Regions from separate parts of the Pseudomonas sp. F007 genome, predicted to be linked through region 2. Evidence: predicted binding sites of a transcription regulator. Region 2 holds the regulator's gene; the other holds the start of a gene.
The links. Region 2 encodes sigma-54, which starts transcription at its own class of promoters, with help from an activator protein. Its sites were predicted from a motif close to ANTGGCATNNANNTTGCTNT; they were not measured.
Positions count from the first base shown of each region.

Region 1: the regulator sigma-54 is predicted to act here: its motif matches at 1,684-1,703, upstream of ACZYR5_RS22605 (CmpA/NrtA family ABC transporter substrate-binding protein).

Region 1 is NZ_JBVATA010000009.1:79,310-83,516, forward strand. It holds gene ACZYR5_RS22600 (ANTAR domain-containing response regulator) at 1-358, opposite strand, end outside; gene ACZYR5_RS22605 (CmpA/NrtA family ABC transporter substrate-binding protein) at 374-1,585, opposite strand; gene ACZYR5_RS22610 (quinone-dependent dihydroorotate dehydrogenase) at 1,795-2,814, shown strand; gene rmf (ribosome modulation factor) at 2,941-3,156, opposite strand; gene rlmKL (bifunctional 23S rRNA (guanine(2069)-N(7))-methyltransferase RlmK/23S rRNA (guanine(2445)-N(2))-methyltransferase RlmL) at 3,701-4,207, shown strand, end outside.
Region 2 is NZ_JBVATA010000006.1:463,194-467,400, forward strand. It holds gene lptC (LPS export ABC transporter periplasmic protein LptC) at 1-301, shown strand, start outside; gene lptA (lipopolysaccharide transport periplasmic protein LptA) at 288-836, shown strand; gene lptB (LPS export ABC transporter ATP-binding protein) at 837-1,562, shown strand; gene ACZYR5_RS17595 (RNA polymerase factor sigma-54) at 1,744-3,237, shown strand; gene hpf (ribosome hibernation-promoting factor, HPF/YfiA family) at 3,346-3,654, shown strand; gene ptsN (PTS IIA-like nitrogen regulatory protein PtsN) at 3,667-4,131, shown strand; gene rapZ (RNase adapter RapZ) at 4,134-4,207, shown strand, end outside.

The DNA of each region.
Region 1 (4,207 bases), on a different contig from region 2:
AGCGCGCCATGGCGACATCGAGAATCGGCTGCAGGCGCGCAGCATGAATACCTTCGACTATATAGGCACTGACCCCGGACTTGATTGCCTGGCGCATCACGCCGGGGTCGTGCTCGTCGGTGAACATCACGATCGGCCTTGGCTGGTCGCGGCTGACCAGCACGACTTGCTCCAGCACATCGCGGCTGGGTGACTCGGTATCGATCAGGATCACGTCCGGGCGCACCGTTTCGACGCGTGCCGGCAGGTCGATGGTCAGGCCGGATTCGTCTATCACTTCAAAGCCGGCTTCGGTCAGCGCGGTTTTCAGGCGCCCGACCTTTTTTGCGGTGTCGTTGATCAGCAGGATACGCAACATGCTCTGGCTCTCCTGTCAGCGGCTGGCGTGCCGGGGGGCGATGTCGGCCATGGCGTGCAGGCGGAAGCTGCGGGCATAGGCAGCGGGGTCGGAGCCATCCCAGACTTTGCCGTCGATCAGTTGGCTGCTGCGCATTTCCTGGCGCTGGCCTGGCACACCAAGGGCGCCTGCGGCATCGTTATAGAGATCGAGTTGCTGGACCTGACGGGCCACCTGCAGGTAGTCCGGGTCATCGCGCAACAGGCCCCAGCGGCGGAACTGGGTCATGAACCACATGCCATCGCTCAGGTAAGGCTGATTGACCTCGCCGTCGTTATGAAAGCGCAGGGCATGCGGGTCCTGCCAGCAATTGCCCAGGCCGTCGTCGTAGTCACCGAGCAGGCGCGGGGCGATGCATTCCAGCGGCGTGTCGAGGTAGTCCGTGGCACTGAGTAATTGCGCGGTGCTGCGGCGATTCTCCTGACTTTGCTCGATGAATCGGCTCGCTTCGAGGATCGCCATCACCAGCGCCCGGGCGGTGTTGGGGTATTGCTCGACGAAGGTGCGGGTGCAGCCAAGGACTTTTTCCGGGTGATCCGGCCAGATCGACTGGCTGGTGGCCATCGTGAAGCCGAGGTTCTGTTTCACCGCGCTGGCGCTCCACGGCTCACCGACGCAGAAGCCGTCGATCCGCCCTGCCTGCAGGTGTGCGACCATTTGCGACGGCGGCACCACGACACTGTCGACATCCTGCAACGGATGGATGCCTTGGCTCGCCAGCCAGTAGTACAGCCACATGGCATGGGTGCCCGTAGGAAAAGTCTGGGCGAAGGTCAGTTTTGCGCGACTTTGGTGCACGTGCCGATGCAGCGCTTCAGGACTGCTCACGCCCAGTCCCTGCAGGCCATGGGACAGGTTGATGCTCTGGCCGTTCTGGTTGAGGCCCATGAGCACTGCCATGTCGGTAGCAGGCGTGCCGCCGATACCCAGGTGCACCGCATAGATCAGGCCGTAGAGGCTGTGGGCGGCGTCGAGTTCGCCGCTGACCAGCTTGTCCCGCAGGTTGGCCCAGGACGATTGGCGCTTGAGGTTCAGGGTCAGGCCGTAGGGTTGGGCGAAGCCCTGCGTGGCGGCGACCACCACCGAGGCGCAGTCGCTCAAGGCCATGAAACCCAGGTTGATGGTGGTTTTTTCCGGGGCATCGCTGCCATTGACCCAGGCCAGCGGGTCGACTGTCGGTTCGTTCATTGCTGGAGCACCTTGGCAAAATCGGTGGAGCGCGCGGCGGGCGCATTTTTTGCGGGCAGGCCCACTCCCGCAGGGACTGCGTTGCTGATAGCGCAGCGAGTGCAAGGCATATGCCATCGCCCATGGATTTGCTCGTGCGCCTCGCTTGCGGGCCCACGCCCGGCTATAATCGCCGGCTCATTTCGCCGCCCATCGAGTCAAGTCCGCCCATGTATACCCTGGCCCGCCAACTGCTGTTCAAACTCTCCCCGGAAACCTCCCACGATCTGTCCCTGGACCTGATCGGCGCGGGCGGGCGTCTGGGCCTGAACGGCTTGCTGTGTAAGGCGCCGGCGGCGCTGCCGGTGAACGTCATGGGGCTCGACTTCCCGAACCCGGTGGGCCTGGCGGCTGGCCTGGACAAGAACGGCGCCGCCATCGACGGCTTCGCCCAACTGGGCTTTGGCTTCGTCGAAATCGGCACCATCACCCCGCGCCCGCAGCCGGGCAATCCAAAACCACGGATTTTCCGCCTGCCGCAAGCCGAGGCGATCATCAATCGCATGGGCTTCAACAACCTCGGCGTCGATCACCTGCTGGCGCGGGTTGCCGCAGCCAAGTACAAGGGCGTGCTGGGGATCAATATCGGCAAGAACTTCGACACCCCGGTCGAACGCGCGGTGGACGACTACCTGATCTGCCTGGACAAGGTCTACGCCCACGCCAGCTATGTCACGGTCAACGTCAGCTCGCCAAACACCCCGGGCCTGCGCAGCCTGCAATTCGGTGACTCGCTCAAGCAATTGCTCGCCGACCTGGCCCAGCGTCGCGCCGAGTTGGCCTTGCGCCACGGCAAGCACGTACCGCTGGCGATCAAGATCGCTCCGGACATGAGTGACGAAGAAACCGCACAGGTGGCGCAGGCGCTGATCGAAACCGGTATGGACGCGGTCATCGCCACCAACACCACCCTGAGCCGCGTCGGTGTCGAAGGCATGGAACACGGTGACGAGATGGGCGGCTTGTCCGGTGCACCGGTTCGTGAAAAGAGCACCCACACCGTAACGGTGCTGGCCTCGGAGCTGGGCGGTCGTCTGCCGATCATCGCGGCGGGTGGCATCACCGAAGGCAAGCACGCGGCTGAGAAAATCGCTGCGGGCGCCAGCCTGGTACAGATCTATTCGGGCTTCATCTATAAGGGCCCGGCGCTGATCCGCGAGTCGGTGGATGCTATCGCCGCCATGCGCTGAGGCTGTTGCGCAGGCATAAAAAAGGGCTCCTCGAGGGAGCCCCTGGGCCGAAGCCCGCCGTCCGGAGAGGACGTGCGTGGTTAAGTCGTTAACTGCTCAAATTGTCGTGTCGGATGTGTGCCCTGATTAGCCGACGGCGTGAAGTTCGTTGAGTCTATGGATTCCCGCAGTGCCGGTCATACCGTCCCAGTTGTCGCCGCGTCCTTCTCGCCAGCCGTTAATCCAGGCTTGGCGTACCGACGGTAGAGTAAATGGGCAAAGCTCACGGGATTTGCCACCAACGCCATATTGATATCCGCGCAAAAATGCTCTTTCCAACGGATCACGCTTAAGTCTTCTCATAGGGTGTTGCCCTCACTTGTTGACTGTATGTGTCGCGTCGACCCCTATCGAGGTCAGGCAGAAAAACTCTGCCAATGGCGGCTCGCTGCCGGCGTGGCGAGCCAAGGTGTTGACGTCGTTGCGGCGTCAACCTGAGATGAGTTCTAACCAATGCGTCACATGGATGGAATGATCGTTTTGTCATAAGGACGTAACGATAAAGATGTTATGGCCATAAGTAATTTGCCGCGTTTTCCCGGGGTATCGGCCAAACCCCGGTATGATCAGCCTCTGGCAGAATGATGAGGCTAATCCCTTAGTGAGAATGTCCACCTGTTGCACTCAGGTACTATTCGACGAAGGGTCGAGTTATGACATTTTGTTTCGCAGAATTTTTTATCTGCCCGGGCATCTAAGCTCACTCCAGCCGGTTGGCTGGATGAGTGGCCGGGGTGGGACGGCACACTTTCGTGCCACGCGAGCGTTCTTTTAGAAAAGCGCTTGATTGAAAACCGAGCGGGCAATGCGTTGCCCGTTCACTTATTGCCAAAGGCACTGGAACCCCATGTCGGATCGTTACGAACTCTTCCTCACCTGCCCCAAAGGTCTTGAAGGCCTGCTTATCGAGGAAGCCGTCGGGCTTGGCCTTGAGGAAGCGCGCGAGCACACCTCGGCCGTGCGTGGCATGGCCACCATGGAAACCGCCTATCGCCTGTGCCTGTGGTCGCGTCTGGCGAACCGGGTGCTGTTTGTGCTCAAGCGCTTCCCGATGAAGGACGCCGAAGACCTGTACCACGGCGTGCTCGACGTCGACTGGCAAGATCACATGCTGGCGGACGGTACCCTGGCGGTGGAGTTCAGCGGCCACGGTTCGGGCATCGACAACACCCATTTCGGCGCCTTGAAAGTCAAGGACGCCATCGTCGACAAACTGCGCACGCCATCCGGCGAGCGCCCGTCGATCGACAAGCTCAACCCGGACCTGCGCATTCACCTGCGCCTGGACCGCGGCGAAGCGATCCTCTCCCTCGACCTCTCCGGCCACAGCCTGCACCAGCGCGGCTACCGCCTG
Region 2 (4,207 bases):
TCGCGGCACCGAGTTTCCGTGGCACGTGCAGAGCGAACGCGGCGAGGTCAATTCGGACGGCACCGAGGTCGAACTGATCGACTCGGTGCGCATTTCGCGCACCGATGAAAAGAACCGCCCGATGCTCATCACCAGCACCCGCATGACCGTATTCCCGGAGCAGCAATATGCGCAGACCCAGCAACCCGTTAAAATCGACGGTGCTGGCGGCGTATCGACTGGTACCGGCATGAAAGCGTATTTGAAAGAAAGCAGGATACACCTGCTATCGAACGTAAGAGGACAGTATGAGGCTCGTTAAAACCCTCCCTATTTTGCTCGGTCTGGGCGCAGCACTGGGAAGCGTGAGCGCCTGGGCCCTGCCGTCCGATAGCCAGCAACCTATCCGCATCCAGGCGGACGACGCTCAGCTTGATGACCGTAACGGCATCGCCACCTACAAGGGCGACGTGATCATCACCCAAGGTTCGATGAAGGTGACCGGCAATACCGTGACCATGACTCGCGCGCCGAATGGCGACATCGACGTCGTCACTTCGGTGGGCAACCTGGCCTACTTCGAACAGGTGCAAACCGCGGGCGATACCAAGCCGGTCCAGGGCTATGGCGTGACCATCCAGTACCACGCCCAGCAGAACCGTGTCGTGCTGATCGACCGCGCCAAAGTCATCGACAAGGACGGCAACATCACCCAGGGCGAGAAAATCGTCTACGACACCGAGAAGAAGCTCGCCAGCGCCGGTCGCGCCACGGGTAGCAAGGTCACCGAAGCACGCCCGCGGATCGACATGGTCATCCAGCCGAAAAAGAAAACCGACGAGCAGAAGGCCCCGTAAATGGCAACTCTGAAAGCCCAGCACCTGGCCAAGAGCTACAAGAGCCGCCAGGTCGTGCGTGACGTCAGCCTGTCCATCGACAGCGGCCAGATCGTCGGCCTACTCGGCCCGAACGGCGCCGGCAAGACCACCTGCTTCTACATGATCGTCGGCCTGGTGCAAGCCGATCAGGGTCGCGTGCTGATCGATGACCTGGACGTCAGCCACCAGCCCATGCACGGCCGTGCCCGGGCCGGTATCGGCTATCTGCCGCAAGAAGCGTCGATCTTCCGCAAACTGTCGGTCGCCGACAACATCATGGCCATTCTCGAAACCCGCAAGGAACTCGACAAGGCCGGCCGTCGCAAGGAGCTGGAAAGCCTGCTGCAGGAGTTCCACATCAACCACATTCGCGACAACCTCGGCATGAGCCTTTCCGGTGGTGAGCGGCGCCGTGTGGAAATCGCCCGCGCACTGGCCACCGCGCCGAAATTCATCCTGCTCGACGAGCCGTTCGCCGGTGTCGACCCGATTTCGGTCGGCGACATCAAGCAGATCATCCATCACCTCAAGGCCAAGGGCATCGGCGTATTGATCACCGACCACAACGTGCGCGAGACCCTGGATATCTGCGAAACTGCCTACATCGTCAATGACGGCCAATTGATTGCCGAAGGGGACGCCGAGACCATCCTGGCCAACGATCTCGTCAAGGAAGTGTACCTGGGTCACGAGTTCCGCCTGTAAGCGTCGAGGCGTCTGGATGCCGCCGGGGCGTAATGTCAATGAAACTATCTATCTTTTTATTGTCATGACGCTCTAGGCAAACACTTCAGTTTCGGGCATATAATTTGCTTAAGTTTGGCGCTCCGGCGCCCTGTAGTGGATGGCGCACGTGCGCCGGCGAATAAGGTGTTAAGCCCCAGCCATGAAACCATCGCTAGTCTTGAGAATGGGCCAGCAGCTGACGATGACACCGCAGCTGCAACAGGCCATCCGCCTGCTCCAATTGTCGACCCTGGACCTGCAACAGGAAATCCAGGAGGCCTTGGAATCCAATCCAATGCTCGAACGCCAGGAAGAAGGCGACGATTTCGATAACGCCGACCCGATGGCCGACAATATCGAGCAGAAACCCAACACCGACGTCCAGGAACCCTCCTATCAGGAAACCGCCCCCACGGTGGACAACCTCGAGGAAGGCGACTGGAACGAGCGCATTCCCAACGAACTGCCGGTCGACACCGCCTGGGAAGACGTTTACCAGACCAGCGCCAGCAGCCTGCCGAGCAACGATGACGACGAGTGGGATTTCACCACCCGCACTTCGGCCGGTGAGAGCCTGCAAAGCCACCTGCTCTGGCAACTGAACCTCGCCCCGATGTCCGATACCGATCGCCTGATCGGCGTGACCCTGATCGACTGCATCAACAACCAGGGCTACCTGGACGAAACCCTCGAGGAAATTCTCGAAGCCTTCGATCCGGAACTGGACATCGAGCTGGACGAAATCGAAGCCGTCCTGCACCGCATCCAGCAATTCGAGCCCGCCGGCATCGGTGCCCGCAACCTGGGCGAATGCCTGCTCCTGCAATTGCGCCAGTTGCCCGCCAAGACGCCATGGATTGCCGAAGCCAAGCGCCTGGTCACCGACTACATCGACCTGCTGGGCAGCCGCGACTACAGCCAGTTGATGCGCCGAATGAAGCTCAAGGAAGACGAGCTGCGCCAGGTCATCGAGCTGGTGCAGAGCCTCAACCCACGCCCGGGCTCGCAGATCGAGTCCAGCGAAGCCGAATACGTGGTGCCGGACGTGATCGTGCGCAAGGACAACGAGCGCTGGCTGGTCGAGCTGAATCAGGAGTCGGTGCCACGCCTGCGGGTCAACCCGCAATACGCCGGCTTTGTCCGCCGCGCCGACACCAGCGCCGACAACACCTTCATGCGCAATCAGTTGCAGGAAGCACGCTGGTTCATCAAGAGCCTGCAAAGCCGCAACGAAACCCTGATGAAGGTGGCCACGCAGATCGTCGAGCACCAGCGCGGCTTCCTCGAATACGGCGACGAAGCGATGAAACCCCTGGTCCTGCACGACATCGCCGAGGCGGTGGGCATGCACGAGTCGACCATCTCGCGGGTTACCACGCAGAAATTCATGCACACCCCGCGCGGTATTTATGAGCTGAAATACTTTTTCTCAAGTCATGTCAGCACCTCCGAAGGCGGCGAATGCTCGTCCACGGCGATCCGCGCGATCATCAAAAAACTGGTTGCCGCGGAAAATCAGAAAAAGCCGTTGAGTGACAGCAAGATCGCTGGTTTACTGGAGGCACAAGGCATTCAGGTGGCCCGCCGTACCGTCGCCAAGTACCGCGAATCCTTGGGGATCGCGCCTTCGAGCGAACGCAAGCGTTTGATGTAACGGGCCACGCCACCGCGTTCCAGGGTGTGTTCGAAATTGTTTCGGATGCACCCAGTGGCAGGCATCACAGCCTGCCGCCTTATGCACTGGCAACGAAGGAGAAGCTGTATGCAAGTCAACATCAGTGGACACCAACTGGAAGTTACCGAACCTCTGCGCACTTACATCGGCGAAAAACTCGACCGACTGGAAAGGCACTTCGACAAGATCACCAACGTGCAGGTCACGATGAATGTCGAGAAGCTGAAGCAGAAAATCGAAGCCACGCTGCATATCCCCGGCGGAGAAGTAGTTGCCAATGCCGAGCATGACGACATGTATGCCGCCATTGACCTGCTGACCGACAAGCTGGACCGTCAACTCAAAAAGCATAAGGAAAAGACCCAGAGCCTCCTCCAGGGCGCAACCGGTCGTTAACACCCCCATCCCATGATCCGACTTGAAAGCATCCTGACCCCCGGCCGTTCCCTGGTGAACGTGCCGGGAGGCAGTAAAAAGAAAGCCCTCGAGCAAATTGCCAACCTGATCGCCCGGGAAGTCCCGGATCTGGAGATGCAAGATGTCTTCGAGGCATTGATTGCCCGTGAAAAACTCGGCTCGACCGGTTTTGGCAACGGCATCGCCATTCCACACTGCCGTCTCAAGGGTTGCACTTCGCCCATCAGCGCGCTGATGCACCTTGACGCGCCTATTGATTTCGACGCCATCGATGGCGCCCCGGTCGACCTGCTGTTTGTCCTGCTGGTGCCCCAGGCGGCTACCGATGCGCACCTGGAACTGCTGCGCCAGATCGCCAGCATGTTGGACCGCAAGGAAGTGCGCGATCGCCTGCGCAGCGCCGACAGCAATCAAGCCTTGTACCAGGTCGTCCTGGACGAGCAGAACGGCCACTGATGATGCGCCTGATCATTGTCAGCGGACGCTCCGGCTCCGGCAAAAGTACTGCCCTCAACGTTCTCGAAGACAACGG